Regions from separate parts of the Paenibacillus sp. EPM92 genome, predicted to be linked through region 4. Evidence: riboswitches for the same ligand, from Rfam matches in the RefSeq annotation. Region 4 holds a riboswitch; each other region holds the start of a gene.

Region 1 (3,450 bases), on a different contig from region 4:
GCTCAGAAGGGAATCCCATCCAAGCCAATTGTACGAGGCCAAGTGTTAGCAGCACTTGGTCTTTATTAAATAAATCATAACATATGATGAGCATCCCAGCAATTATTAGTTACCATGACCGAACAACGGATTATTGTAGATGATGCAGCGGACTGAATCGGGGCTCTCGCTGCGATGATGTTCGACCGATGTGTTTGTCATCTTCCGCCTCATGCGGACAATTGAATAATCAATTCCATTGCTTCTTACTTAGAATTGCGATAAGATTAGAATAATTATAAATAGTGAGATTCATTTCGCGGACAATAAAAAAATTTACGCGCGTCGAGACTAAAGGAGAGTGCATCCATGATGGTATTGGAACAACTCGACAAAATCAATCGGCAGTTGAGGAGCAGCAACTATAAATTAACCCCCCAGCGCGAAGCGACGGTTCGGGTTTTATTGGAGAATGAGCAGGAACATCTGAGCGCCGAGGATGTGTATATGCTCGTGAAAGACAAATATCCCGATATCGGCCTGGCTACTGTATACCGGACGTTGGAGCTGCTGGCCGAGCTTCATATCGTGGAGAAGATGAACTTCGGAGACGGGGTTGCCCGCTTCGACCTCCGCAGCGAAGAACATACGCATATGCACCATCATTTGATTTGCACGGTATGCGGGGCGCTCAAGGAAATCAAAGACGATTGGCTGCTTGAATTGGAGAATCGACTTCAACAAGAATATGGCTTTAAAGTAACGGATCATCGTCTCGACTTCATGGGCACCTATCACACCTGCAAAAGTAGCGAATGTAAAAGAGCAAGCAAGGCAATATCTTAAAATGCCTTGCTGACGGGGAGTCTTTCGATCTTGGAAAGACTTCTTTTTGTTGTGCAGGAGAAGACCCGCCTGCATAACCGTTGCGAAGTTACCGGAAGACCGAGAGGATCTATGGAGCTGGCAAAATCAGCCTAAACTCGTCGGCGAGGTAAAAACTTCAAGCTTCGCAGTTGACTGGCCGTTAAGGTTAAGGTATGATGTGAAGTAATCGTAAAAATTACAAATATTATTGTCGTGAACGGCCCCGGTCCAAGTTGTAGTGACAAAAATGCTAACATCCGGTCAGGGAATTGTGCCCTAACCCTGCGTGCTGGGTTTATAGCGGTTTACATGGGGGGGTGTGATATTGAAGAAGAGCACACAAAACGATGATGAGACGATCATTAGTCATCACTCCCAGACACAATGGCAACGCCGGGAACAGGAATTGGCCTGTTGGGTGCAGCGGGCGAAGCCAAGAAAGCGTCCCAAACAAACCGTTATTTTGGGGAACACCCCGGTCGATGCCGAACTGCTTATGGCTCTTACCCTCCTTAAGCGGACGCGCATCCAGACGGAATTTTCTTGCGCGGGCGTAAGTTTATTGGATGAACCTGAAGATCATTCGCTCTATGCGTATATAACCATCACCGGCTCGGCGACAGCGGATCGATTCGTACAGCTGGCCCTGACACGGATGAGACACCGTCTGCTTGTAACATGGGAGCCGCGCCGGAACCGGTACGATCTTTCTTCATTTTTTATCGGACACAACCGTTCTTTCTGCTTGCTGATGCAACGATGCGCGGAAATATTCGCTGAGCTTGAGGACGAGCAATCAAGGTAATTGGCAACTGTAGAGGAGGTGAACAGGATGAGGGTAATCGTAACATTGGCTTGCACGGAAACGGGAGATCGTAACTATACGACGACAAAAAACAAAAAGAATCAAACCGGACGATTGGAAATGCGCAAATATTGTCCGCGTCTCCAAAGACACACCTTACATCGGGAAACCAGATAAACATATTTCCTTGACTTCTCAAAAATGTTTGTATATCATAAACGTACGCTTAATTTCCGGTTTTCGAATCGGAAAGCGGGGGAACCAATGTAATTGGGGCGAATCATGTAACGATGTAGGGAACCATCTTTCCCGAGCCCGGCAGCTAACCTCGTCAGCAGGAGATGGGTCAAGTTTCTACATGCATTAACCTGCATCTATTGACCCGAGATCAGGGTCTTTTTGTTTGTTTGAAGACCCTTCGAATGACGATCGGTTATCGCCATGCTGCGATATCGTTCGTCTCGAATCGGGTCTTTTTGTTTTACTTGTTAAAAGAAAGCACAAATCGTTTATTCCAGGAAAAGGAGGGAACAGATCAGGTCTGTGGTTTGAAAAAACTCGTAGTAGGAGGAGCAAATATGACACAGCCGAAATATATAACGGATATTGATAAGATACTGGAAATTCCTGAGGATGAAAGAAAGAAGCTTAAACCGATTACAGATAAGTTTGTATTTCGGGTGAACGACTATTATTTGAACCTGATTGATTGGGACGATCCTGAAGATCCGATCCGAAAGCTGGTCATCCCTAATGAAGGGGAGTTATCCGAATATGGGCGCTGGGATGCCTCCGATGAGGATACCAATTACGTAGTGCCGGGCTGCCAGCACAAATATCGGACTACGGCTCTCTTGCTGGTTTCTGAAGTATGCGGTGCATACTGCCGATATTGTTTCCGGAAGCGACTCTTTCGCAATGACGTTCATGAAGCGACGAAAGATATGGATCCCGGTCTAGCCTACATTGCGAGTCATCCGGAAATTAACAACGTGCTGCTTACCGGAGGAGATAGCTTGATTCTGGCAACAGCCAAATTGGAAAGCATCCTGAGCCGGTTAAGAGAAATCGACCATGTTAAAGTTATACGGCTCGGTTCGAAAATACCTGTTTTTAATCCGATGCGGATTTATGAAGACGAACGATTGCTGGAAGTCATCCGCCGTCATTCAAGCGTAAACCAGCGGATTTATGTGATGGCGCATATCAATCATCCTCGCGAGATTACCGCCGAAGCCAAGAAAGGCTTTGAAGCTCTTCATCAAGCCGGCGCTATTGTTGTCAATCAGACGCCTATTCTTAGAGGGATCAACGATAACCCCGAACGATTGGCAGAGCTGCTGGATAAGCTGTCATGGGCCGGCGTAACCCCCTATTATTTCTTCGTCAATCGTCCGGTGGCCGGCAATCGCGAGTTCGTTCTGCCGCTGCAGCAAGTGTACCGAATCGTGGAAGAAGCCAAGGCGCGCACTTCAGGCTTAGGTAAAAGGGTGCGTCTATCCATGAGTCACACCTCCGGCAAAATCGAAATTCTGGCTATTGATAACGGAAAGGCCTATCTGAAATATCACCAGTCGCGGGATAACGAATACGGCAAGTTCATGGTGTTGGATTGCCCTGAAGATGCGGCATGGTTCGATGATCTGCCAGGTAGCGATCAATATTGGCAGAAGCCCCAAAAGAAAACCGATGAAGTTATTTCGGTGAATGAGCTCCCTGATCTGCCGCGAGCGCATGCTAGATGAACAACCACATAAGTCATGTAATAAAGCATCGCTGTGCTATATTCTAACTTGATA
Region 2 (5,015 bases), on a different contig from region 4:
AAAATAGTTCGCTTTTCACGCAATGTTCATGCCATGTTCCTCATTAAAAAACAACGGCGCCAGTTGAATCCCGGCACCGTCATTCCCACTATTTCCCACGTAAGTGTATGCAAAAGGCATATTCATGAAGTCCGGCTCCAGTCATGAACATCCATTCATCCATCATTGGCCTCCTCCCTGCGGGCTCCTGATTTGAATTTCGCAAGCTCCGCCATGCCCTGCCGTACTTCTTCCCGCGATAACCCTCCGTCTTCCAGCTGCAATGTCGAATCCGTCAGCCAGCGCTCGTACATCTCCATGCCGATGTCCAGTACGCGTGAAAGCCGCTCGTTCCATGCATCCCCCTTCACTTCATCGATCCAGTGAAAAAGCGCATCTTCCGCCTTAGCAAGCCGTCCTGTCTCATCATAATAAGGAACAAGCAGTTCGAGCTGGGAGGCCTCCATGCCCGATCGACCGATCAATTCCAACGCAGTCTCGATCCTTCGCTCCGTTTCCTCGCGCAAGTCCGCACTTTCCTCCATCTTACGAATCGTCAGCAGCAGCTCAAGCCATTTTAGCGCCTCGGCCTTTCCGGCCTGTATCTGCCCTTCCTGCTGCAGTACCTTGACACGGGCCAACAGCAGGTCTGAGGCTGCGAGCGCCTTCCCGATATCCGGATGTCCGCCAGGCGAGAGGAGCACCAGCAAATCTTTCACCGACAACGCCTGCAGCAGCTTGGAATCCAAACCGACGAGCTGCCTTAACGCATGGTTCAACAATTCCATACGCTCGTGGAACGATAACGCCTGTTTATGTAAAACTTTCATGACTACCCGAGCCGTCTGCTCGATGAGCTTCATTATATAATCGCGCTGATACATGTCTGATGCCTCCGTTTCTGTACAGATCGTCCTGCCCCCAAGTCTAGAGCGCAGATTGCAGGAACAGGTTTTTATTGTACCACCGATCCTGTTTCTGGACATCGATTCAGGCCGAAATTCATCGCGATTTACAATTACAGGAAGTGACTGGATGAATTTATGCATTGAACCATTACGGCAACCTATGGTAAGTTTTTAAAAGCCGAATCGAACAGTTCATTTTCTGAACGTACGGGGGACGCATCACATGGGGTGAATAATTGAGTTCCGCGATTGCCGCGGGCCAGCTTAGGGAAAATCCTCTTCCCGAACCCGACAACTAACCTCGGAGGCTGACAGGAGGGATACAATTGAATAAGAAATTCAAAAGCATGCTTCTTGCATGCAGCTTGATGTTGCCTGCGTTTTTGTCCGCAGCGCTGCCGGCACACGCCGCTCCGTTAAATCTGCCCACTGATATCAAGGTGCAGATCAACGACTCGCTGGTGCACTTCCCGGATGCCCAGCCGCTTCTGGACGGCAACTCGAAGCTTCATGTTCCTGCGCGGACAATCGCCGAAAAACTCGGCTATAAACTGACTTGGCAGCAGGAAGGCTCGCAAATTCACGTTGCGATCAGCAGCGGCGATACGACCTTATCGGTCACAACCGGGGAACAAGTCATCAGCGTTAATAACCAAACCGCTTCAATCGAACATCCGGTGAAAATGGTGAACGGCCGCGTCTACGTCCCGTTCCGTCTGCTTGCCGAAACGTTCGGCAAGACCACCCAATGGGATGCGAACAACCGGATCGCCATTCTCGGTACGGACGGCAAATACCACGCTCCGGCATGGTATCGTCCCAAGACGATCGCCAAAAATTATGTGAAAGTCATTGAAGCGAAGGCTACTGCCTATACCGCTGCTCCAAGCGAGAACGGTGGGTATGGCTCGCTGGATTATATGGGTAACACGCTGAAGCTCGGTACCATCGCTGTCGATCCGAACATCATTCCCCTCGGTTCCAAAGTGTATATCGAAGGATATAACTATGCAGGGCTCCCAACCGGCGGAATGTACGCAACGGCCACCGATGTCGGCGGTGCGATTAAAGGGAACAAAATCGACATCTTCGTTCCTGAAAGCCCGAGTCAAGCATCGCGGTTCGGCATTCAACAAGTGAAAGTGTACGTTCTCGGTTCTTAAGCAACCGTAAGCCCCCCACAACAGCAGCCTTTCGAGGCTGCTGTTTTTATTTGCCTGCCTTTGTTCGTGGATAGCACACTGCGTTTAGCCCGAAACTACAAGTAAATATCCCGGCGGAGGTGGTGTGACATGTTCAGGAAGGTTATGCTGCTGATGTTCTGCTTGCTGCTCTGCTGCACGACGGCGAGCGCCGCGGCGCCCGGCAGCGATGAAGTCGTCTGGAACGTGCAAACCGATCAGAAGCTGATCGCATTAACGTTCGATGACGGCCCCAATCCGGTTTATACGCCGCAGATTCTCGATATTCTTCGAGACTATCAGGCCAAGGGTACGTTCTTCGTACTCGGCAAACGGGTGCAGTTGTTTCCCGCCATCGCCATTCGCGAAGTGAACGAAGGACATGAAATTGCCAATCATACGTTCGACCATCATTATTTGAAAAATTATCCTCCCGACCGGTTGATTCAGGAAATTCGCCAAACGCAGGAGGTCATCTTTGATATTACGGAACAGATGCCGAACGTGTTTCGTCCTCCCGGAGGTTTTTATAACGACACGCTGCTCCATTCGATGAAAGAAGATAAGCTGACCGTCGTGATGTGGTCCTGGTATATGGATACGAAGGATTGGCGCAAGCCCGGCGTCGACAAAATCGTTCAGCAAGTGCTCGGGAACGTGCACAACGGCGACATCGTGTTGTTTCACGATTTGGAGGGGGATTGCACGCAAACGGTTGAAGCCTTGAAGCGGATTCTGCCGGAGCTTAAATCACGAGGCTATCAATTCGTAACCGTGTCCGATCTTATCGCGAAGACGCGGAAATAAACAAAGCCGGCCCACTGGTGCGTGAGGCCGGCTTTGCAATAGCATTGGCATGTACTTATTTTTAGTTTTCCATTATTACATAATTTATGATATTATAAATGAAGAAAAGCGTACATACGTTCCCGTCTGGAGTTGATACATGATGGCGACCGCCACCAAGGACCCGTATATCCGCAGCATCGAACTGCTTCGGGATAAAGTGCCTTCCTTCACCCGTTATCCGTTCCACCTTTCCGCTCTGCGTGATTTCTCCGGGTTAAAGCTTCATCCCAAAGTTACTTATATCATCGGAGAGAACGGAACCGGCAAATCGACGCTGCTGGAGGCGATTGCTATTGCCTGGGGTTTTAATCCCGAAGGCGGCACATTAAATTTTGCGTTTTCGACGCGTGATTCCCATTCGGAGCTTTATCGTTACATCCGCTTGGTTCGGGGCGTGACTAAACCGAGAGACGGATTCTTTTTTCGAGCTGAAACTTATTACAATTTGGCGACGAATATCGACCAATTGGATAGCGAATTTTCGTACGGAAGACGCATCATCGACTCCTATGGCGGCAAGTCGCTTCATGAGCAGTCGCACGGAGAGTCATTCTTCTCCGCATTCGTCCATCGTTTCGGAGGCAACGGTCTCTACATCTTGGATGAGCCTGAAGCCGCACTGTCGCCGTTGAAGCAAATGTCGATGCTTGCACGTATCCACACCCTCGTTGAGCAGAACTCCCAGTTCATCATCTCGACGCACTCGCCGATTCTGATGAGTTACCCGGACGCCGTTCATTATCAATTAACCCCGGACGGTTTACAAAAGACGACTTTGGAAGAAACCGAGCACTACTTGATCACGAAGCAATTTATGACGAATCGGGAACGCATGCTCCGTACTTTATTTGAAGACGAGGAGTAAAAAAACAGGCGCACGTACTCCGCCTGTTTGCTATTGCTGCGCTAGATCGGTTTGCCGTTCTTCTTATTATCGTAGCGGTGACTGCGATTATCCAAGGGTCCCGGGCTGCCGCCGACCGGCGGTTGGATTTGAACCGGTTCTTCCGTCGTCCGGGTACGATGCAAATTTGTCGCCGCCGCGGCATGCGTTCCTAGTTCCGCCAGCTCATTATTCGAATTGTTTCCTTGAATCGGACTCATAGCTGAATACCTCCTCTAGTTGAGTGTTATGCCATAGATGTAATGTAATCAGGGTTTAGTATGCCGCACAGCGGCACGGTTTCATCCGTCCGGCATCATTAAAAAACCCCCATCATAAAGTGGGGGCGGAGGACCGCAGCTTGGATCTTGTTTTACGTCCATAGGTTTGTTTATAAAATTTTGAAAACAACGTTTCGACCATTTCAATTTCCGATTCAGACAGATTCATGATGTCAAAATAATCTTGAGTTTCCTTATCGGAAGCAAACTCTTGCCATGTTAAGAAGCTATTATTTTGAACGGCTTGATTTAAGGCCGAGCTGATTTTCTTTTTGATGCCGCCTGTGCATAGCTTAAAATGGTCGGGCTTATAATACCGTTCTGACTTCACAATGTCCGGATTTATTTTTAGAAGCTCGCAGGCGTTCAATGCATCGTCCAGGGCCGAATGATGCTGCCCGACGAAAGGAATCTCCTTAGCTGCCAGCACTTGCTGTAATCCGCCATCAAAAAACCGGGACATATCGATCAAGCGTGTTAACCAATCCGAAGAGATCGCATGAATCTTACAGTCGACAAACAGACTGAAAAAGTCCGTACTTCCCCACGCTACGATTTTATAATCGACTCCACAGAAATCAATAAATTTGCCGATGACTTCCGGAAAAGGCGGGCTGGTGGTCAACACGTCCTTATCGATTTTGCAAAAATTCAAGGCGAATTGATTGATGGGGTACTTGGGATTGATATAACTTTGAAACGTATCGACGATCTGTAAATGTTCATTTAATTTAACTGCGCCAATTTCCAAGATCTCCATCGGATGGATAGCATAATGTTTTCTACCGTTAAACTCAAGATCGATCACAATGTACGGCAAGGTTTCACCCCATTTAGTTGTGCTGTGGGTTATTGTTTGTTTTTTTGAAGAAAAAAAGACCAGATCGACAACATGTCGAATCCTGGTCTTTTACGTTGCTTGGCGACGTTCTAC
Region 3 (11,071 bases), on a different contig from region 4:
ACTGGTACAGGTGACTCCGTTCGTAAGCGCGGATTCGTTTCAATGCAGAGAAGCGCAGGTTTTTGAGAGCGCCCGCATGTTAAGAGCGTTTCACGAATCGCTTGTCCAAGTTCCGGCAGGCCCCCGTCCTTCGTGGTCGTTCTATGCCGATGCGGCCTATTATACGGAAGCGCTTGAGCGGATGCGCAGCTTGTCCGGTATACCGGCGGATGAACGGGCCGAGGCCGAGAAGCTGACCCGGCGGGTGCTGGATCAGTGGGGGGATGCCGCAAGCGGCTTGCCTTGCACGACGCTTCACGGCGATTGGCATTTTTGGAATCAGTGTTATGCGGAAGACCGCGTTTGCCTCGTGATGGATTTTGATTTTATGCAGCAGGGACAGCGTGTTCAAGACATCGCCTATGCGCTGTGGGTCATTAACTTGCTGCTTCCCGAGCATGCGGATACGTTTGATCGTTGTTTTCTCCGGGGCTACGGGAAGTTGACCGAGGAGGAAGCAGCCATTATGCCCATCGCGGCAGCCAGAGTCAGCTTGTTCTTCTTGTGCCATGCCGCCAATGCCTCGAGCCCGGCGCAAAGCTGGCGTAAACATTATCGCAAACAGCTGCCGTTCATCCGATCGATGCTGGCGGAAGGCGGGCAGCGGGTGGTGCGGTTGGCCCAGGAAAGTCAACTCTGATTGGCCGGAGTAAGCGCGAGAAGCGGCAGGCGACATGCCCGAATGCGCTCAGTCACAAAACGTCCAAAAAGACAACGAAAAATAGCCCGGTTGAGTCATTCTTCCAAGCAGCGGTTTACGATATATTACGAATGGAAATACTGATCGCTGTAACCAGGGAAGGGGATAATTTGGAAATGAAAAAGCTGCCATTCACGTTTGGACTCGTCCTGCTTTTATCTCTCTTGTTGTCGGGCTTAGCAAGCGCTCACGTGACCGTGCAACCGAAAGAAACGACACAGGGAAGCTATGAGAAATTCACTGTCCGCGTACCGTCGGAAAAAAACGAACCGACCGTAAAGGTTGAAGTGAAATTTCCGCTGGACGCGGTAACCGTTTCCCGCTTCGAGCCGAAGCCCGGCTGGAAGTACGAGCTGACCAAAGAAGGCGATAAAATCAGCGGCGTCATCTGGACGGCAACCGGAGAAGGCCTTGGACCGACGGAATTCGGCGAATTTTACATGCAGGGCAAAGTCGCCGATACGGCTACCGCGATTACGTGGAAGGCGTATCAGACTTATAAAGACGGCAGCGTAGTCGAATGGGTCGGCGCCGAAGGTTCGGACAAGCCGGCTTCCGTGACGAAGGTGAATGCGAAGCCGGCAGGTGCGGCAGCCGATAGCCACGGACATACCGCAGCGCCGTCAGCGGGCGATTCGCCAGCCGCAGCTTCGACTGACGGGGCATCGAACACGCCGCTTTACTTATCGATCGCAGCCGTTGTGCTGAGCGCAGCGTCTCTGCTTGTTTCACTGGTGCGCAAGAAATAAGCGAACTTCCGATTCGCGGTAAGCCTGCTTCTTCCTTCCGGGAGAAGCAGGCTTTTTGCGTTGTCGGCAGAACGGCGGCGCTTTCTCCTGCGGCATCCGCGCATTCCCCTACAACCCATGCTTATACGGTCCGTCAGATCGGCCGATACCGCTCCGCTTCACCGGATCGCGGCTCCACGGATTCCGCCTGCTGCCTGCTTCGGCAAGCGTGGAGAAACCGGCCGAATATCCGTTCATAATATTGCAATCGTCGGGGGATGCTGGAAGTAGGCAATCGATCAGCCCCATCTCACTTCTGTTCAGGAGGAATAAATTCACATGTTTAACCGATTACGAACGAAGAAAACAACACTGCTGCTTACGATCGCTCTGCTGCTTAGCTTTGCCGTCTCAGGAACGGTGTTCGCCTTCGGCAAAGGCGCCCAAGGACCAGATGTTTACGCTGTGCAAGGGATGTTGAAGTCGCTCGGTTATTTCTCCGGCTCCATATCGGGTTATTACGGACCCGTCACGGAGAACGGGGTCAAGAGGTTCCAGAAGGCGTACGGCCTTCCGGTAACGGGGGCGGTCGACGATAAGACGCTGCAATCGATCCTATGGGCTTACGGTAATTTGAAAATTCCGAAGAAGCCTGCGCCCGCTCCGACGCCAACGCCAACCCCGGCTCCGGCTCCGAATCCGCAGTCGCCAAGCGACAACAAGCTTAGCGCGGAGGAGCAGCAGATGATCGACTTGGTCAATGGGGCGCGTACCCAGGCCGGCTTACCGGCGTTGACTGTCGATCCGCAGTTGTCCCATGTGGCGAAGTTGAAAAGTCAGGATATGGTGGATAAAAATTATTTTTCCCACCAGTCCCCGACGTATGGCTCGCCCTTCGATATGATGAAGCAGTTCGGCATCAGCTACCGCAACGCCGCCGAGAATATCGCCTGCAACAAAGGGGTAGAGGCGGCACACCAAGCGCTGATGAATTCGTCCGGACACCGCGCCAACATATTGAGTAACGATTTCACGCACATCGGCGTCGGCATCGTCGACGGCGGTCCGTGCGGCAAAATGTTCACACAGATGTTTATCTCTAAATAACCAAACCAGAGCAAGCTCCAGCAAAGCACAAACTTTGCGGGAGCTTGTTTGTTGTTATAAACTAATAAAAAAACGGAGGTTTGAACGAGATGAAAGCAACGGTCTGGAAAGAATTTAAAGAGTTTGCCATGAAGGGCAATATGATTGATTTGGCGATCGGGGTTATTGTCGGCGGCGCCTTCGGCAAGGTGGTCACGTCCATCGTCAACGATTTGGTTATGCCCCCGATCGGCCTGCTGCTGGGCCGTGTAAAATTCCAGGACTTGTTCATCAGTCTGGACGGCCGGTCTTTCGCTACGCTGGAAGATGCCAAGAAAGCGTCGGCGCCGACGTTAAACTACGGCTTGTTTATCAGCACAATGCTTGATTTTCTGATCATTTCGTTCGTCATCTTCATTGCCGTGAAGCAATTGAACCGACTGCGCAAGAAGGAGGAGGCAAAGCCCGATCCGAAAGCCGGCTTGCAGGAATGCCCGGAATGTTTATCCGAGATCCCGAAGAAAGCGATTCGCTGCAAATATTGCACGGCTGTCGTGAAAGCGCAAGCGAACGGACAAGCCTGATCCATAGCGGCACTTCAGTAGATCCATTCCATGTTGGGTATCTTAAGATGTAACAGACCAGAGAGGATGGACATGTTTATGAATATAGGCTCGGCTGTGCAGGAACAACTCGTCTTTATTCATCAGCCTTATAACATGCCGCCTGCATTCATAACCGTATGCCGGAAAACCGTACCCTGGCGGATTCCCCGCCAATAGCTGCGATGCCTCATCGTCTCGCCCATTTTTGGACGGTTGCCGCACCAGTATACGTGACCCTTCATAAACTGAATTTGACTGTATCCCTAGACCTTGTATTGATACAAAAACCCGGGCAAGGAGGGGTGACATTTGAAGGGCAGCGATCACAAAAGTAAATTTTTACTCACCAATCGCGAACGCGAAGTATTTGAACTGCTGGTGCAGGACAAAACGACGAAAGATATCGCGCAGCAGCTGTTTATCAGTGAGAAAACCGTACGCAACCATATCTCCAACGTCATGCAGAAATTAAATGTAAAAGGGCGTTCGCAAGCGGTTGTCGAGCTGATTAAGCTTGGGGAGCTGCAGATCTGAGGAAATCCAATGGACCTAACAAAGTCTTCTTTTTACGGTTCTTCTTTGCGGAGAATCGTAAGACGAGGGCTTTTTGGTTTGTGGAGGAGAGAAAAACTTGCCCTTTGCGTTTGAGTGTGGTATGATTACTTTAATCATATATTTGAAACCTTGATTCACATATTGCAAAGGGTTATCATTTGTGCGATGGTACCTTTTTCAATGTGTGAATTTTTTATTTGTTTCCAAAAATAAAAAGTACATGTTAAATAAAAATTTGGAGGTCATATTATGCAAACAGGTACAGTGAAATGGTTTAATGCTGAAAAAGGTTTTGGTTTTATCGAAGTGGAAGGCGGCAACGACGTGTTCGTGCATTTCAGTGCAATCACAGGCGATGGTTTCAAATCGTTAGATGAAGGTCAACGTGTTGAATTCAATGTCGTACAAGGAAATCGCGGTCCGCAAGCCGAAAATGTTGTAAAGCTGTAAAACCCAAAGCAAGCTGCCCTAACAAATATGGAGGGCAGCTTTTCTTTTGGATCATAAGGAGGGGTTCATCATGTATTTTCGGAAAAAATTGTTAGAGGATATCCCTACGGAAAATACGATGATTTGGTCATGTGAAAATGAAGACTGTAAGGGTTGGATTCGTGACAACTTTGCCTTTGAATGTCAGCCGATTTGCCGACAGTGTCTTGCTCCGATGGTAAGCAGCATGAAGATACTGCCGTTGCTCTTAAACTCGAACATCGACTTTAAATCACTTAAAAAAGGTGTGCAGATTTCTTAGCTGTCGCCCCCCTAATCAAGCCTTCTTTTTACGTTTCCTCTATAAGAGGGATCGTGAGATGAAGGCTTTTTGGTTGTTGGGGAAAAGAAAAAACGCGATTCATCGAGTAAAAAGCATGAAATAAAAGACCGCATGATATGTAAGCGGTATCACGCGTCGTTTTATCAAAACGATGTCTAATATCTTGATTTCATCTGTTTTACAGCTTTTTTGAATAAGCGTATGATACAACTCATGAAAACAAAATAACGTTTCTAATTCTAATTCGCTTAATTTCCCTTTGGGAAAGCGGGGGAACCAAACTCGAGCTTTGCTTATTGGTGTGAGAGCCAAAAATCAAAGTTTGAAGGGGTGAATCCTTGGACACAAACATCGGTAGTGTTTTTGTCCGAGGTAGGGTGCAACTCTCACCACCCGAATCCGTCAGCTAACCTCGTAAGCGTTGTGTGGAGGAGATGGGGAAACTGTGATCGTCTAACGTGACCACAGGGGAAGCGCCTCTGTGGCTTTTTATTGCCAAAAACCGGGATATCAAAAATGAAATGCGTCTTTATCGCTGAGTCCTTTAGGGGATCGGGGGAACCATTCGGTAATGGGCAAGGTTGTTACACCGCTTATTACTTTGGGGTGAATTTCTAAAGCAATCCCGTACATTTGTACATTTGCTTAGAATAGGGCGACTCTTACGTCCGAATCCGTCAGCTAACCTCGTAAGCGTAAAAAGAGAGGCGATTTTGTCGTGCGAAAGATACGGTTTTTTTGCCGTACCCAGGAAGCCGCGAGAAGAGTCCTCTTCTGTCAGGCTTCTTTTTTTATGTCTCTTTAGGATTTGAAGATGTACAACCGTTTGTGACTTTAGGAGTTGATATTTAATGTGGATAAAAACACAGCAACATCGGGTAAAATATCCAAATCATGAAGCAGAGAATCGGCTTCAAAAGGGGGAAGCATTCAAGATGATGTCTGCTTTGAAACGGTTCTTAATCGGTCGTCCTTTGAAATCCGAAGAACTCGCGGAAGAGAAGTTGAGCAAATTTAAGGCTCTTGCCGTATTATCATCGGATGCACTGTCTTCTGTTGCTTACGGCACGGAACAAATATTGCTGGTTTTAATGACAGTAGGTTTTGTGGCATTATGGTATTCCATTCCGATTTCCATTGCTGTATTAGGGTTATTAACGATTTTAATTCTTTCCTATCGCCAAACCATATATGCTTATCCGACGGGGGGCGGGGCATACATCGTATCGAAGGAGAATCTGGGGGTGCCTGTCGGTTTATTAGCAGGGGGATCCTTATTAGTTGATTATATTTTAACTGTGGCTGTTAGTATTTCTGCTGGAACCGATGCGATCACATCCGCTTTCCCTGGCCTTCACGACCATCGTGTTCTCATTGCTATTGTGATGATTGCTTTTTTGACCATCATGAATTTACGGGGAATCACGGAATCGGCTTCTATCCTTGCTTATCCGGTTTACCTGTTTGTCACTCTAATTGTGCTTCTTATCCTGAGCGGGTTATATAAATATGCTGCAGGCGGTGTTTCTGCAGCGCCCCAAACTCATGATATGGCAATCTCGGGAATTAGTTTATTTATACTCCTTAAGGCTTTCAGTTCCGGCTGTTCCGCATTGACCGGGGTTGAGGCCGTATCTAATGCAATACCTAACTTCAAGGCACCGGCGGAGAAAAATGCGGCAAGAACCCTGATGATGATGGGACTTATTTTAGGCAGCTTATTTATGGGGATTAGTTTTCTAGCCTATACCTATGGCATTACACCGAGACCTGAAGAAACCGTCGTTTCCCAAATCGCCGCTTCCACGTTTGGCCGGGGGCCCATGTATTATGCCATACAAGCTTCTACGGCTTTGATCTTATTTCTCGCTGCGAATACAGCCTATGCCGCATTTCCGCTGCTTGCCTACATGATGGCAAAAGACAAATTTATGCCCCGTATGTTTACCGCCAGAGGGGATCGACTCGGGTTTTCAAACGGGATCATCGTACTCGGTGTTTTATCGGCTATTTTAATTGTTATTGCTCAGGGACATACGGAAGGCCTGATTCCTTTGTATGCTTTAGGCGTGTTTATTCCGTTTACCTTGTCCCAAACAGGAATGATGCGCCGCTGGTGGAAAATGAAACCGAAGGGTTGGGCTATCAGCTTTTTAATCAATACAATCGGAATGATCACAACGTTCTCCATCTGCTTAATCTTTTTGATTACAAAATTTTCACAAGTATGGATCACATTCCTTTTCCTTCCGGTTGTTATCTATTTCTTTATTCGTATCCACAAGCATTACCTGAATATGGCTAATGAACTGCGGATTGATCCGAAAGCAGAGACGCCAGTGACCAAAGGAAATGTGATCGTTGTCCCGGTGGCAGGGGTTAATCGGGTCGTTTTAAATACGATCGGGTATGCCAAGTCGATATCAGAGAACATTATTGCCGTTTATGTTGCTTTTGACGACGATGATGCACAGAAGATGGAGAAAAAATGGGAGGAGTGGAATTCAGGCGTTCGGCTTGTTATTTTAAAATCCAGTTATCGGAGCATACTGAGACCTTTAATTAAATTTATCGATACAATTGAATGGAAAACCAGCGAGACGGATTATGTAACGGTGATGATTCCGCAATTTATTACAAGGAGTTGGTGGCACAATTTTCTGCATAATCAATCCAGTATATTAATTCGTGCCTATTGATTAAATCGAAAAGACGTTACGATTTCGACTGTACCTTTTCATTTGAAGCATTAATTAGAGCTGCTGCGTTCAGACCAAAATCCACGAATGGAGGCACCTGATGTTGAATTTATTTGAGCTGGCGAATCTTCATCCTGATATTGAAGCTGTTCACGAGGTCGTCCAGGCTTTAAAGGCTCGCATTGATGGTAAAGAAGTCGGAATTAAAATCCTGAAGAATGAAGCCGGTCATTACTTTTATGAACTAAGTCATTATTATAGAGGAGCGGATAATGCCAACCCGTACGTTTCAACGGACAATCGGTTTGCTTCAGTCGAAGAGGCGGCACGGGGAGCGCTCCGGTCGGCAACGATGTTTTACCGGAGCACCGATGAGGGTGGAACTTGGTTGAAGAACGAATCCTTTTATCCGTAATATCAAGCGAAGATTTTTGTGCCGGCGGCCCCCTGCCCCGCACGAATCTGAAGCAGGACCTCCGCAATTGCGAAGGTCCTGCTTCAGATTACGCTCCAGTTAAATCATCGGGTAAATCCGCTCCAACAAAGCTTTGATCTCATGATGATTCTTTCTTGCTGCCGGCTGTCACATACGCGTTGCGTCCGGCCCCGAGGCCCACGGACAGCAGCAGAAGACTGGCCGCCACAGTGATTAACAACGGAATTGCCCAAGTGTTGGTCACGTCATGAAGAAACCCGAACAGGACGGGGCCGAACGCGGCAAGCAAATATCCGACGGACTGCGCCATCCCCGACAGCTCGGCGGCTTGACGCGCATTCTGCGTGCGAAGCCCGAAGAAAGCAAGCGCCAAACTGATGCTTGAACCTACTGCAATCCCAATACAAATAATCCAAAGCCAGATCAGCGAGGTATTCCCGCTAAGCAATCCGAGGTATCCAATAAGGTGAAAGAGCACCGTTACGATTACAATGCCTCTTTGGTTGGAACTGCGCCCGGCGAGAATCGGAACGATGAATGAAACCGGCAGGCTTACAAACTGCATGGCGGATAGCATCCATCCGGCGGCTGAGACGCTCATCCCCCGGCTATGCAGAATTTCGGGCAGCCATGCCGCATTAATGTAAAAAAGCCACGACTGCAAGCCCATGAACAAGGTGACCTGCCATGCCAGGGAGGAGCGCCAGATGGAGCCGCCGCCGCCCGCAGTTGACGCTGCCTGGCGGGAACGAAGCTGCGGCAGCCAGAAGAGCGCGGCCAATCCGCCTAAGACAGCCCAGCTTGCGAGAGACCCCCGCCAGCCAAGTCCTGCCCCCACCGAAAGGGGGACGCTGATACCCGAAGCCAGTGCGCCAAAGACGTTCATCGAAACCGAGTACGCACCGGTCATGAATCCTACATGCTCGGGAAAATCCCGTTTAACAAGGCCCGGCAGCAGCACGTTTCCGATCGCAATGGCAAGACCGATGATGATTGTACCCATGAATAGCGTGACGACCGAAGCATAGGACCTTAGAAGAATCCCGACAATTAGCACGATCATGCTTAGGAAAAGCGTCATTTCCATCCCGATTTTGCGTGAAATTTTAGGGGCAACCGGGGAGAGCGCGGCAAAGGCCAGTAACGGCAAAGCGGTTAGCATGCCGGTTACCGTATTCGATAAATGAGTCTCTAAACGAATCGCATCTACCAAGGGGCCTAATCCTGTGATGGCGGCCCGAAGATTTGCGGCGACCAGCAATATCCCCAGGATTAACCACACGGTCTTCATCCGGGAACGCACGTAATGTCCGCTAGAGTCATACTTCAGAAGCATATTCCTAGACACCTGCTTTCTAGTCTGACAAATTACACATTCTATAATCATATCAAAAAAAATAGAGAAAAACATCATAGGTCTGGTCAATCGGGAGAAAATTTGCGGGCGCATGAGGAGGACTCTTTGGTTGGCGAGTGCGAAAATGATATAATTAATAGAATATGGCATTGAAAACTGATGAGATGATGGAGCAGATCACATGCAAACAAACACGACAGCTGCCCCCAAGGACGATACGTTCATACAGGGGGTAAAGGATTGTATTCCTACTTTGCTCGGGTACTTAAGCATCGGGTTCGCCGCAGGCGTCGTGGAGAAGACCGCAGGCTTAAGCTTAGCGGAAATCGCTCTTCTGTCCTTGCTGCTTTATGCGGGTTCCGCACAATTTATTTTTGCCGGGATGATCACGGCCAGTTATTCCGTTACCGCCATGATCTTTACGATTTTTTTTGTGAATCTCCGCCATATTTTGCTAAGCGCGGCCTTATCGCCTTATTTTCGACATCTCTCTCCGATGAAAAATATTGGGATAGGTTCCCTGCTAACCGATGAGACGTTCGGAGTGGCATTAACCCGGGCAGCCGGCAAGGAGCGGATCAGTGAAAGATGGATGCACGGTCTTAACGTGACAGCATACTTGAACTGGTTTGTCGCGAATATGGCCGGCGCGTATTTTGGACAATGGATTACAAATCCGGAGAGGTATGGTCTTGATTTTGCTTTGCCGGCGATGTTTATAGGACTTCTTGTACTGCAAATGGCAAGCCGCGGTCAAATCATGAAAGACGTTGTTGTCGCAATCAGCGCGATCTTCATTATCGTGGGAATGAGCATGATTTCATCCGGAAGCTTAGGTGTTATCGTGGCTACCGTTCTAGCTTCAACCATAGGATTGGTGATGGATAAATGGAAATAAGATGGCACATCGTATTCATTATTATCGGAGCGGCTATTGTAACCTTCATTCCGAGAATTCTTCCCCTTGTAGCGCTTAGCCGTATTCAATTGCCAAGCTGGGCATTGCAGTGGTTGAAGCATGTTCCGATTGCTATTATGGCTGCGTTGATTGGACAGGAACTGTTCGCACCGCAAGGGGAGGCTTCGTTTTTTATAAATAAAGCGGAGTTAGTAGCCGCCTTGCTTACTTTTACGGCAGCCATGATCACACGCAGCCTGCTGGGGACGGTCCTCATTGGCATTCTGAGCATGTTCGCACTGCGTTTATTTATTTAGGGCACAGCCGGAATCCTTGATATGAAGGCGAATCTCAGGTACTTTTAGCTATCTTTCGACAATAAGATTTGTTATGATTAGGTACAAAGTGCGACAGCTGCTTCTGCAGCGAAGTAGTCGTTCAGCCCAGCCAAATAGCCTTCTCTTCGCGCATCCCGTCCGGACTGTGCAAAGCAGAAGGCTTTTGTGAGCGCGAATTACATGGTTTCAATGAACTTCTCCAGCTCATTCGCTAAGGAGAACAAGTTTGCCCGGTTCTCGAACTCGGCGCGCGTGACCGGGAGAGGCAGCTGCTTGTGGTATTCGCGGATCGCTCTCAGCTTCTCATGGTACGAGGCGAGGTCTCGCCCCGCTTGAAGGTCACGGCCGAGCTCGTCGATCAAGCGTCCGATGCGCACGCCTTGCTCGAGGGTGGTGTCCAGCATCGAGACGAGCGTCAGCATGCGTTCGAGTATTTGATACTGCCGCTGCTTTTGTTCGAAGTAGTACAGAAACGGATTATCCTTCCGCATCATGTTGTTTTCCACTTCGAGAATGGCCAAATTTTTGCCTTTATCGAGCAGCTTGGCGAGCGTGAGCAGCTCTTTGCCGTCCCACAGCCCGTAACCTTCGACTAAATATTTAGCGAATTGGCCGAGGATGGCGGACATGTTGGCATGAATCTCTTCTTTGTATTGTGAAATTTGTTTATCAATGCCCGGCATATACAAATTGACGATAAGCGCCACGCCGAGGCCGATTGCGATGATGGCCAACTCATTGAGCACGAAGGACGTGTTAAGCGCGCCGTTCATATAGATGTGCATGATGATGACGGAGCTGCTGGCGATGCCGCCTTGAATTTTGAACCTGACGCAAACCGGAATGAACAGCATGTAC
Region 4 (11,071 bases):
GCCGTTCGGCACTTCATCCTTGTTCGGCGAAAACTTGATTCCCTTCTCCACCCTGCTCTTCGCATGCAGCGCGCCTAAGTCCAAGTACGCCTCGTCTCCATCGATAATAACGCTGGACAATTGACTTAAATCAATCGAGCCCTGCCCGAAGCCGCGGTGCTTCGTTTCTTTTTTATTGACGATATTTAAAGCCGGCAGTTTCTTCTTCTCGCCAGACTCCGCATTCGCCTGTCCGCCGGCGCCCAAATCCTTTGTATCCACCGTTACATCCCCTTCCTTTCACTACCTTCATAGATTTAACGTCTACCCGTCTTTCTTTTATTATCCATGAAACAGTGAGGCTTGACAATTTTTTGTTCATGGTTTCTTGTCCCGTTACATATACATGCCTTAGATGCTTGTCAACGGGGTGAAAATCGATGAGTAAACGACTCGGCAACCGACTTGCCATATGGGGCTGCGTGACGGTCCTCGCCTGCAGCAGCGCCCTGCTGCCAGGCGCGATTTTTTCGAACGAAATACGGACAGGCGATGCGGACGGAGGCTGGCAGCTGCCCTACAGCGCTGTCACTGCGGCTTCCGCCAGGCCGGACGCCTCTGCGCCGGGCCCTCTTGCCCTGAAGCCGACCCGCACCGCGGGCGAGCATGCGCACGCGGTGGTCGCGGCGCCGGCCTGGCCGTCCGCCCGGGGGCAAGCGGACGGCTCGTCCACCGGCTTATTCCTGCCTGGCAGCGAAGCGCTGCCGGTCAGCGGGCGGGTTACCGAGCCTGCGGCGCCTCCGCCCGCGCCGCCGAGCTTGCCGGCGAGGCCGGTTGAGAAGCCTTCGCCCAGACCCTTGTCCAACCGCATCGTCGAATACCACCTGAACGCTGAGTTCGACGCCGAGGGCAAACTGATTCACGGCACCTCCTCCCTCACTTGGAAAAACCCCGGCAGTGTCCCGGTCCAGGATCTGTACTTCCACTTGTATCCGAATGCGTTCGAATCGAAAAAAACGACGTTCATGCAGGAGTCCGGCGGCAAGCTGCGCGAGGATGCAAGCACGGAAGACAACTACGGGAGCATGAAGCTCATTTCCATTCAAATGCTGAACGGGAATGAAACGGAGCTGACCGACCGGATCGAGTACGTGCAGCCGGACGACGGCAACGTTCATGACCGGACGCTCGTGAAGGTGCCGCTGCCGAAGGCTGTCGCCCCGGGCGAGCAGGTGACGCTGCTCACCTCGTTCACGGTGCAGCTGCCGCAAGTGTTTGCGCGTATGGGGTACGCCGGCGACTTCATGATGGCGGGGCAGTGGTACCCGAAAATCGCCGTCTATGAGCCCAAAGGAACGCGCGGGCAAGCGGAAGAAGGCTGGAATTTGCACCAGTATCACGGGAACTCCGAGTTTTATGCCGACTTCGGCATCTACAATGTGAAGCTGCGCGTGCCGGTGGGCTATACCGTGGCGGCGAGCGGATTCCCGACCAAACCTGTTGTGAACGACGGCAAGACGCGGCTCTATACCTTCTACGCCGACGACGTTCACGATTTCGCCTGGGCCGCCTCACCGAACTTCGTCTACTTCGAGGAGCCTTATGCCACCAAGGATTTGCCTGGCGTCCGGATCAAGCTGTATCTCGATCCGAAGCACGAGCATCTGAAAGCGCGTTATATGACGGCCGCGAAAAAAGCGCTCGCCCGCTATTCGGAATGGTACGGCAGCTATCCTTACTCGACACTGTCCATTGTCGTGCCTCCGGAGAACGGCAACGGCGCCGGCGGTATGGAGTATCCGACGCTCGTCACCGCTTGGGGAGCAGGCGAAGACAACCCGAGCCTTGAGCTCGAACGCGTCATCGTTCATGAGATCGGGCATCAGTTTTTTTACGGCATGGTAGCCAGCAACGAATTCGAGGAAGCCTGGCTGGACGAAGGGTTCACGTCCTACGCCGAAGATAGGCTGATGGAGAAAGAGTACGGCGTGCGTTCGAACCGTCTCGTCGAATCGAGCTACATCACCGCCCCTGCTTCACTCAAGCTGAACGCCTGGAACTATGCGGGGCACGGCAACTACGCCGAGAATGTCTATACCCGGGCCAAGCTCGTGCTGAAGGCGATAGAAGGGCAAGCGGGCCAGGAGACGATGAATAAAATTATGCGGACGTACTTCCAGCGCTGGAAGTTCAAGCATCCGTCCACCGAAGATTTTCAACGCACCGTGGAAGATGTGACGAAATCGAGCTGGAAAGAATTTTTCGATCAATATGTGTACGGCGGCATGATGGCCAATTATGAAGTGGCGGGGATCCATACGAAGAAGATGACGGAGAACGGCCAAACGGTGTACGAGAACAGCGTCAAACTGCGCAAGCTCGGCGGCACCGTCCCGAGCGTCCCGGTTCGATTCCACTTTGCCGACGGCACGCAAATCGATAAGACATGGAACGGCTCTGAGAGCGAAATCATCTACAAGCTGACGCATGCCGCGCCGCTCGACTGGGCGGCGATCGATCCGCAGCATACGATCGTGCTGGAAAACAAGCGGATTAACGGCTTTATGAAGACGAACGTGGATACGAAGCTGTCCGTCCGCTGGAATATGGGCATCGTTAAAATACTGGAGACCTTGTTCGGCTGGGTCGCGTGGTGAGGAGGGTTCGTACACATGTGGAATCGCGTTAAATCGGGCTGGTCGATCGCCTGGGGGCAGCCGTTCGCCGTCTTCACCTTATTTGTATACCATCTGGCTTGGGGTATCGCCCTCTACAAGCTGGTCCAGTCGGTTGTGCTGCCCTTGCTTCACCGCTACCCGACGGAGCTGTCGAAGGAAGCCGTGCAGCTGTTCTGGATTGAAAGCCAATTCCAGCTGATGAAGACAAACCTGATCGAGCCCTTCCTCTGGTGGGGACTAGCGCTGCTTGCGCTTCGGATGCTGCTGCATCCGTTGCTGAATGCCGGTGTCTACTACTCGCTTCAGAACCGTGACATGAACGCCGGCTACCGGTTCGTGGAAGGCATCCGCAGGCTGACGCTGCCCTATTTCGGATTCTACGCCGCTCAACTGCTGCTGACGCTGGCTCCGCTCGTATGGCTCGTACCGCTGGCCACCGAGCTGTTCGGCTCGCAAGTGTCCTACTCGGGGCTTGTGCGCGCGCTGCTGCCTGTACTTTCGGCGTTCGCAGTCTACCTGCTGCTCATCCAGCTCGTCTTCATGTACCTGCAGATCGGCAAAGCAAGCGGACGTTCGATGCTGTTCACCTGCCTCTTTATCGTCCGCCACCTGCCGGCAATCGTACTGGCCGCGCTTACCGTGCTCGGTCTGGGGCTTCTGGCGACGGCGGCCGTGATGGCGGCGTCCTTCTTCTGGGCCGGCTTCCTGGCCCTGCTCGCCGTCCAGGTGTTCCGCCTGGCGCAAATGTTCTTTAAAGTATGGGCGATCGGCACGCAATTCGCGCTTTGGACGGAGAAAGCGTAGCGGCGTGCGCGACGCACGGCGAAGAGGCCAAGGACGCAGCAGCGGCCTTGGCCTCGCTGCGCGATATCTCCCGATATCGGCAGTGCGGCCCAGCCGTGCGTGCGGACCGCAGCCGCCAATGACCCCAGCGCCCATCCGCAAACCGCGCCTTCGCCCCGCGCTTCCCTATCCATTACCCCTGCGCCTTCTCGAGCACAAGCCGAAGCTGCACTTGGATGTCATTCTGCGTGTCGAGCGCCACGGTGTGCGGATTTTTCATGCCGAAATCGGCGAACGTCACGACTGTACTGCCTTCCAGCCTCAGCTGCCCTTGCTCATACAAGGCCTCGCTCCGGAACGTCACGTCCTTCTTCCTGTCCTTCACTTGCAGCGTACCGCTCATTTGAAAACCGACTTTCTCGCCTTCCTTCCATGCCTGCGGCAGCTGGTCGAACGACTTGGCGGTGAACACCGCTTCCGGGAACTGCGCTGTGTCGAAATAATCTTTGCTCTTAATATGGTTGTCGCGCTGCGGATTTCCCGACTGCAGCACACTCGTCTCGATTTTGCCTTCGGCCGTCGTCCTCGACGCATCGGCCGTGTTCAGCTCCCAGCTTCCCTGAGTCGGCGTCACGACAAAATTCACCGTCTCCTTCGACGTAGTAACGGAGAAATACACCTCCGATGCCGGCAGCACCGACCACTTCCCGTCGATCTGCTCCGCCTTGATGGCTTGTCCCGTCGCAGCGGCTCCGCCGACTGGCGCGGAGGCCGGAATGACCTCCTTCACCTCGATATGATTGCCGGCAAAATAATCGTACGCGCCATAGGCCCCGGCTAGTAACACAACTGCAACTCCTGCGGATAATGCGAGTGTTTTCGTTGTCATCAATACGCCTCCTTCAATTGTTAACACTACAATCCGTAGTGTAATTGTATAAAGAAAAATCCCTTAACGGGACCGATCCGCGATATGACTCGCTCAAACGCCACGGCTTCAACTTAAAGCAGCGACAAGAAAAACAAACCCGACAGGAAAACCACAACCGGCAGCGACACGATCGCCAGCTTTACCGGCAGTCCCAGCGAAGGCGCGCCTTGCTGATCGAGAATTTGCCGGATCCGGTAGTTAATCGAGGTATCTGCGAAAGAGACGTACGCGAAATCCATCGAAGCGGTCCGCTCCCTCTTCTTCATCAGCTTCAACAAGGCGCTCCCCAAGCTCGCCGGCGATCCCATGACCGCCATCGCCTCGCGATCGGCCAATATCTCCCGCGCAATCTTATAATGATGGTAACACCAGCGCAGAATCGGGATATAACGCATGACCGAACAAGCGAGGTGCAGCAAGAACGTCTTCAGCGGATCTCGATGATTCCGGTGATACTGCTCGTGGTACACGACCGCTTCCAGCTCATCGCGATCGAGCAGCTTCAGCAATCCGGTGGATAAGATGATCTTCGGCCGGAACAATCCGAGCGTCAGCGCGATCGGCTCCGCGCACATGACGACCAGCAGGTCAGGCTTGTCCGCGCTGAACCGGGCATTCAGCTCCTGCGTCGACCGCTCATGCCGGGAAGCGAGCAGCTTCCGGTAGGCGCGCCTCGACAAGCAGACTTGCTTCGCCCAGATCCAGAGGCTTAAGCCGAACGTATAAGCGACCAGCACGCTAAGCAGCGGCGTCACCGAATCGAAGCCGAGCGCCTGCAGCAGACTGCTGCAAATTTCAAAGACGTTGAACCGAAGCGACCAGCCGAACAGAACATGAGCCGCATATAGCCCCATCTGGACCCACACGATCAGCGCAAGGACGAACGCAGAAGCAAATAACATTCTAGACCGATTTTCCCACATGGCCTATCTTTCCTTTTTCAGGTCTTTAATTTTTTGTTCCAGCTTCTCGATCATCTCCGCATCGGCCTCTTCCAGCGCGTCGAGCATATGATTGACAACCAGCGGACCGAAATCTTCGAGCAGTTCGTGCGCAATTTCCCTCGATTGAATATCCAGAAAATGTTCTTTTGAATGCACCGGCTCGTACACCGACGCCCGACCCGCCTGTTTCTTCATGAGCACGCCTTTGTCGACCAAGCGGTTCATCACGGTCATGACCGTATTGAAGTTCAAATGCTCATCCTGCTGCTCCAGCTTCTTCTGGACTTCTTTAATGGACTGATTCGGATGCGTCCACAGGATGTCCAGCACTTTCGACTCCAGCGGTCCGAAGAACCGTTTCAAGCCCTTCTCATAAAACTTGAAGCTATGAATTTTCATTTGCCATGCACCCCACACTACAAATTGTAGTGAAGCTATAAAGCGTTGTCAAATCCTCTCAATGAATCCGGGTCTTATACAGCTTTGTGTTATGGTCCTGGGTACCGTACCGATACTATCGGCCGCCCTCGTATGCGCAATCGCGAGCTTTCGAGGCGTTCCGACAATCGTTCACGAAGCACGTGTAAAAATTACGGAAGGCCCGGCATCCGCATTTGTATGTATCCGCTTACAATGTCAATCTATCTAGTATACCCGCCCGGTTTCGTTTTAATCCCTGTATTTATTACAAGTTTGTGACAAAAGAAGGATATCGTCACTTTTGCTCGAATAACTGTACTTGGAAAATAAAACAGAAAATATTGCCGAATTTCTGCGCGCAGAAAACGGGGGAACCAGTTTTTGGGTGAATTGATCTCGCTTCAGAGTGATCATAGGGAACCTTCAACCGAACCCTTCAGCTAACCTCGTAGGCTCTGGAAGGGGAAACTTCTTTGAAGAAGCTTGTCAGTTTTGTTTTTTCCGCAGCACTGTTTTGCACGATTTCGGTAGGCAGCGTATTTGCTGAAACCCCATTAAGCGCAGCGGTTAACGAAGGTTTAGGCTCTCCTTACAAGTGGGCGGGCACAACAACCAACGGCTTCGACTGCTCCGGCTTCACTTCTTGGGTGTTCGACAAACTCGGCGTCGACCTGCCGCACTCCTCCAAGGGCCAAGCCCAGCTCGGCACCACGGTGGAGAAGAACGACCTCCGTCCCGGCGATCTTGTCTTTTTCAACACGGACGGCAAAGGCATCTCTCATGTCGGCGTATACGTAGGAGACGGCAAATTTTATCACTCCGCCACGAACGAAGGCGTTGTGATCACGAAGATGACCGATTCTTATTATGCGAAGCGTTATGTAACGGCCCGTCGCATCCTTTCGGATGATCAATATGGGCAGGTTATGACCGACGCCAAGTAACCATCGCTAAGACGTAAACGATTCACTTGTCTGGAAAGCCCTCGGCTTGAACCGACGATCCCGCACCTGCGTGCCGGTCGATTACGGGACAAGCCGCCAGGGCTTTCTGTCTTTTTATTCCGGGAAGGAGCCGCAGCCGCGAAGCCGTGATCCAAACAGCGAAAAAAAAGCCGTTCTCCCCGTCGTTAGACGTGAAGAACGGCTCTTCTGGTTTAACCGAGCAAGCGATGCAGCGTGCTAATCACGCGTTCTTTCTGAATCGGCTTCACGATAAAATCTTTCGCGCCCAGGCTGATCGCTTCGATGACCAGCTTCTGCTGGCCCATTGCGGAGCACATCAGCACTTTGGCGTTGCGGTCGTACTTCATGATGTTTCGCAGCGCCTCGATACCGTCCATTTCGGGCATGGTGATGTCCATGGTAACCAAATCGGGCTTCAGCATCCAATATTTCTGGAGCGCCACAACGCCGTTCTCCGCTTCGCCGACGACCTCATGCCCCAGTTCTTTCAACATTCCACCGATGATCGCACGCATAAATGCCGCATCATCCACGACAAGCACCTTAGCCATTGGAATCGCCCCTTTTGTCCGAGTCTGCTGTACGCCGCTCTATGTTTTCAACCCAAATTTTCCAATTTTGTGATATACTCATATTATATAGGCTTCTAGACCTAATTCCGATTAAAATCCGACTAAAGTAGATCAATTCAGCTTTAACTCGTTCCTTTTTCCGATATATTTCAACAAAATTCGTAAAGCTCCGGAGAAGCAACGCTCGCAAGAAGCAGCCGGGGCCTTACCGTAGACAACAGAAGTCGAGCGAAGGGAGTAATCCGCACGTGGCTAACCGGAAGATCCTCATTGTGGAGGATGAGCCCGAGATTCGCAATTTACTTAACAACGCCCTTACGGATGACGGTTTCGACGTGTACGAAGCGACCGATATGCAAGAAGCGATTACGCAGTTCGACGCGGTCGAACCGGATTTGATTCTGCTGGACATCGGCCCCCCGGCAACCGCCGGCCTGGATACGTGCGCGGAGCTCCGCAGCTATTCCAACGCCCCCATCGTGCTGATCAGCAGTCGAAGCGGCTCGAGCGACATTATTCAAGGATTAGAGCTTGGCGCCGACGATTATATCGTGAAGCCGTTCGACCCCGAGGTGCTCGTCGCCCGGGTGCACGCGAACTTGCGGCGCACCGCCATCTTTCGCAGAGATCGCAAGTGGGAGGCGAGTGCCCCCGCCAAGGATGGCGTCATTGCATACGCCGGTCTCGAGATCGACCCGGTCCGCTTTCAAGTGCTGCTGGACGGCAAGCCGATCGCGCTTGTGACCAAAGAGTTTCAGCTGCTCGTCCATCTCGCACGCAACCCCGGGACCGTCTATACGCTGGAAGAGCTGTATGCCTCGGTTTGGGGAATGGAAAGTCACGGGAATACGCGTACGGTCATTGTCCATCTCAGCAATCTGCGCAAGAAGCTGGAGCCTCTCCCTACAAGGCCGACCTACATTCACAATATTCGCGGAGTAGGCTATAAATTCGATCCCAAATAACCGGTAAAGTCCGTCCTTTCGGACGATGAGGAGATTCCATCTCATGGTGAACGAGAAAATTTTGATCGTCGAAGATACGGAAGACATTCGCGATATACTCAGGCTCTACTTAGAGCCGCAAGGCTTCCAGGTCATGGAGGCAGGCAGCGGGGGCGAAGGGCTGGAGCGCTTCGAGCGGGATTCGCCCGACTTGGTTCTGCTGGACATCGTGCTGCCCGATATGGACGGTTACGAGCTGTGCCGCCGCATCCGCAGCGTATCGAAAGTGCCGGTTGTGTTTATTAGCTGCAACACGTCTTCAAGCGATATCATTCGCGGCCTCGAGCTCGGAGGCGACGACTACATCGAGAAGCCGTTCGATCCGGCTGTCGTCGTGGCCCGCATTCATGCCAGTTTGCGGAGAGTTCCTATCGCCCGTAATCGGCCGGAGCCCAAGCCCTCTGGCTCTGTGCAGACACCGGACATCATCGTCGTCGGCGAATTAGAAATCGAACCGGCTCTTCTCCGAATCAGGACGGGAGGGAAGGAAGCGGCTTTGACCGTGAAGGAAATGCAGCTGCTCGTTCATTTAGCCGCTCATCCGAACCGCGTCTTCCCCCCCGACCAGCTGTATAAAGAGGTGTGGGGGAGCGACAGCATCGGGGATACGCGCACCGTCTTCGTCCACATCAGCAGCATCCGCAAAAAAATCGAGCCCGATCCGGCCAATCCGAATTATGTGCTGAACATTCGCGGCGCGGGGTACTTGTTTAAAGGTTAGCCGGGGGATGTTTATTCGTTCTACGAGGCTTGGAACGCCAACAGCGTAATATCGTCGCGCTGAGCCTCGTCGCCCATATAGGTTTGGAATTCGTGCCAGAACAGGTCTGCCTGTTCACGCAGCGGTGAATGCCCGTAACGGTCGAGCAGCTCGGTAAACCGGCGTTTGCCGAAGGCATACCCTTTCTCCCCGCCGCTTTGATCAAAGAAGCCGTCGGTTGCCATATAACACGACGTACCCGGCTGCAGGCGCAGCTCATGCGACACGAACGGGTACTCCATCGGCGTCCGGCGGTAGCCGATGCTCTTGCGTCCGCCTTCCAGCACGCGCGTCCCTTGGCGGTCATCCCTCAAATACAAGGAGCATTTGGCCCCGGCAAAGCGCAGCAGCGTCCGGTCCTCGCTCAAATAACAAATTCCGATATCGAGCCCGTCGTCGGTTAAGCCATTCGGTTCGGTTTGGTTCAACGTCTTCTTGATCAGACGATTCAATTCGCCCAGAACGCGGGCCGGCTCCTCCGCATATCCTTCCTCCGCGACGCGGTCCAGCAGTGAAATGGCGAGCATGGTCATGAGCGCCCCGGGTACGCCATGCCCCGTACAGTCGCCAATCGCGATAAGCGTCCCGCCGGGTAGCGGCTTCACCCAGTGAAAGTCCCCGCCGACACCGTCTCTCGGCTTGTAGATCAATACGTGCTCCTTCGTAGCCGTCGTCCATTCCTGCGGGCGCAGCAGCAGCGATTCCTGAATGCGCTTCGCGTAATCGATGCTATCCATCATTTTCTCATTCCGTTCCGCCAGCTCCTGCGTCCGCTCCTTCACCTTCCGCTCAAGCTGCTGATTCATCTGCAGCGCCCGCTCATACGGATTGGCCAACCGGTGGGAAACATAATAGAACAAGAACAGGATCAACACGAACGAGATCAGTGAAACAGCAACCGTGTTCAGCTTAATGCGGCTGAGGAACGACACCGTCTCCTGCCGTTCGATTTGGAACAGCAGCTGCATGTTGGTAGAGGTCAGCGGGTAGCTGATCAGATCGGTCAGCTCGCCGTCCGGGTTCTGGAATTCCAGCGTCTGCGATACCGGACTGGCCTGCTCCAGCAGCTGCGAGACGATGTTCCCGTCCAGGAACGATCCGATCTGCTTGCCGTAATCCGACGTCTCCGCCGCCAATACGATCTCGCCCTTCGGGTCGATCAGCCACAAGCGGCTTGTTTCGCCGTACTTGAACTGCTGGAACTCCTTGGCCAGGTCCTCCAGGCTAAGCCCGACGCCGACGACGGCGAGCGGCCGGTCGCCGTCCTTCACAAGCGCATTCGTAAATACGAACGTTTGCCCACGCTCTTTGTTGTAGTCCAGGTTGACCTGAATGTCCTGCTTGGACGCGAGGAAATCGAAGAACCACCGATCCGCCTGCTCGTTCGGGCTGACCGACCCGAGCAGCTTGCCGTTCTCGCCCCAATACTTGCTCGTGCCTGCGCTTACGATGAACGAATTGCTGTAGCCGAACTGCCGCACGAGCGTCGTTAACCGCTGCAGCGAGCGCTCCTGGTACTCGCCTGCAGCCTCTCCATCCTGCAGCCACCGCCGCACATCGGGGTCGGCGGCCAGCACGAACGACGTTTCCTTCGCCCGATCGATTCGACCGTCCACCTTGGCTGCCATCGCCTGCGCGATGCTCGGCAAATCCTTCTCCTTCAGCTTCTTCACGACGCCCGATTCGGTAAACATATACACGATGGCGCCGATCAGCAGCATGGAGAAGATGATGACCAGACTTGCAAATCCGATAATACGCAGCGTTCCTTTGTCGTAATATTTCACCAGGCTCACGCCTCTTCTCTTAGAATGATCTCGAACGGCAGGTTCAAATCTTCCTTGAATTCTTCGGCGCACTCCTGTTCTCTGTCATTATCCGGACTGCAGTACCAAGCCAGACGGATGTTCTTCCCGCCCCTGTAAGCTTCGTCGAATTTCTCCAGCAGCATCATGAAGCACTTGGTGCTGCTGGTATTGATATAAGGCAATCTGAGCTCCAGCAGTACGGACTCCTCCGCGCTCACCCGCTCTAA

Evidence for each region. A riboswitch is a leader RNA that binds a small molecule or an ion and turns the genes downstream of it on or off. The one in region 4 is predicted to bind cyclic di-AMP.
Region 1: linked by a shared signal. The riboswitch ahead of JMF85_RS16205 (KamA family radical SAM protein) and the one ahead of JMF85_RS03180 (C40 family peptidase) in region 4 are both predicted to bind cyclic di-AMP.
Region 2: linked by a shared signal. The riboswitch ahead of JMF85_RS01160 (stalk domain-containing protein) and the one ahead of JMF85_RS03180 (C40 family peptidase) in region 4 are both predicted to bind cyclic di-AMP.
Region 3: linked by a shared signal. The riboswitch ahead of JMF85_RS10605 (APC family permease) and the one ahead of JMF85_RS03180 (C40 family peptidase) in region 4 are both predicted to bind cyclic di-AMP.

What each region holds. Positions count from the first base shown of each region.
Region 1 covers NZ_BCPS01000069.1:36,606-40,055, forward strand. Annotated here, with positions in the region: gene fur (ferric iron uptake transcriptional regulator) at 349-825, shown strand; gene JMF85_RS16195 (hypothetical protein) at 1,166-1,651, shown strand; gene rpmG (50S ribosomal protein L33) at 1,679-1,828, shown strand; cyclic di-AMP (ydaO/yuaA leader) riboswitch at 1,865-2,004, shown strand; gene JMF85_RS16205 (KamA family radical SAM protein) at 2,230-3,396, shown strand.
Region 2 covers NZ_BCPS01000007.1:19,273-24,287, forward strand. Annotated here, with positions in the region: gene JMF85_RS01155 (DUF6483 family protein) at 156-863, opposite strand; cyclic di-AMP (ydaO/yuaA leader) riboswitch at 1,054-1,212, shown strand; gene JMF85_RS01160 (stalk domain-containing protein) at 1,214-2,050, shown strand; gene JMF85_RS01165 (polysaccharide deacetylase family protein) at 2,180-2,875, shown strand; gene JMF85_RS01170 (AAA family ATPase) at 3,018-3,782, shown strand; gene JMF85_RS01175 (hypothetical protein) at 3,824-4,021, opposite strand; gene JMF85_RS01180 (3'-5' exonuclease) at 4,134-4,889, opposite strand; rRNA gene rrf (5S ribosomal RNA) at 4,999-5,015, opposite strand, start outside.
Region 3 covers NZ_BCPS01000054.1:72,389-83,459, forward strand. Annotated here, with positions in the region: gene JMF85_RS10570 (phosphotransferase) at 1-679, shown strand, start outside; gene JMF85_RS10575 (YcnI family copper-binding membrane protein) at 856-1,488, shown strand; gene JMF85_RS28360 (hypothetical protein) at 1,597-1,725, opposite strand; gene JMF85_RS10580 (peptidoglycan-binding protein) at 1,807-2,574, shown strand; gene mscL (large-conductance mechanosensitive channel protein MscL) at 2,664-3,137, shown strand; gene JMF85_RS10590 (helix-turn-helix domain-containing protein) at 3,468-3,692, shown strand; gene JMF85_RS10595 (cold-shock protein) at 3,963-4,163, shown strand; gene JMF85_RS10600 (cold-shock protein) at 4,234-4,464, shown strand; cyclic di-AMP (ydaO/yuaA leader) riboswitch at 4,721-4,921, shown strand; cyclic di-AMP (ydaO/yuaA leader) riboswitch at 5,009-5,197, shown strand; gene JMF85_RS10605 (APC family permease) at 5,421-7,184, shown strand; gene JMF85_RS10610 (hypothetical protein) at 7,285-7,599, shown strand; gene JMF85_RS10615 (CynX/NimT family MFS transporter) at 7,739-8,956, opposite strand; gene JMF85_RS10620 (AzlC family ABC transporter permease) at 9,159-9,875, shown strand; gene JMF85_RS10625 (AzlD domain-containing protein) at 9,866-10,192, shown strand; gene JMF85_RS10630 (aromatic acid exporter family protein) at 10,390-11,071, opposite strand, start outside.
Region 4 covers NZ_BCPS01000019.1:23,209-34,279, forward strand. Annotated here, with positions in the region: gene JMF85_RS03150 (YwhD family protein) at 1-261, opposite strand, end outside; gene JMF85_RS03155 (M1 family metallopeptidase) at 420-2,636, shown strand; gene JMF85_RS03160 (hypothetical protein) at 2,652-3,461, shown strand; gene JMF85_RS03165 (YceI family protein) at 3,634-4,329, opposite strand; gene JMF85_RS03170 (M56 family metallopeptidase) at 4,443-5,273, opposite strand; gene JMF85_RS03175 (BlaI/MecI/CopY family transcriptional regulator) at 5,298-5,714, opposite strand; cyclic di-AMP (ydaO/yuaA leader) riboswitch at 6,068-6,205, shown strand; gene JMF85_RS03180 (C40 family peptidase) at 6,209-6,679, shown strand; gene JMF85_RS03185 (response regulator) at 6,892-7,251, opposite strand; gene JMF85_RS03190 (response regulator transcription factor) at 7,521-8,237, shown strand; gene JMF85_RS03195 (response regulator transcription factor) at 8,281-8,997, shown strand; gene JMF85_RS03200 (SpoIIE family protein phosphatase) at 9,018-10,823, opposite strand; gene JMF85_RS03205 (DUF1987 domain-containing protein) at 10,829-11,071, opposite strand, start outside.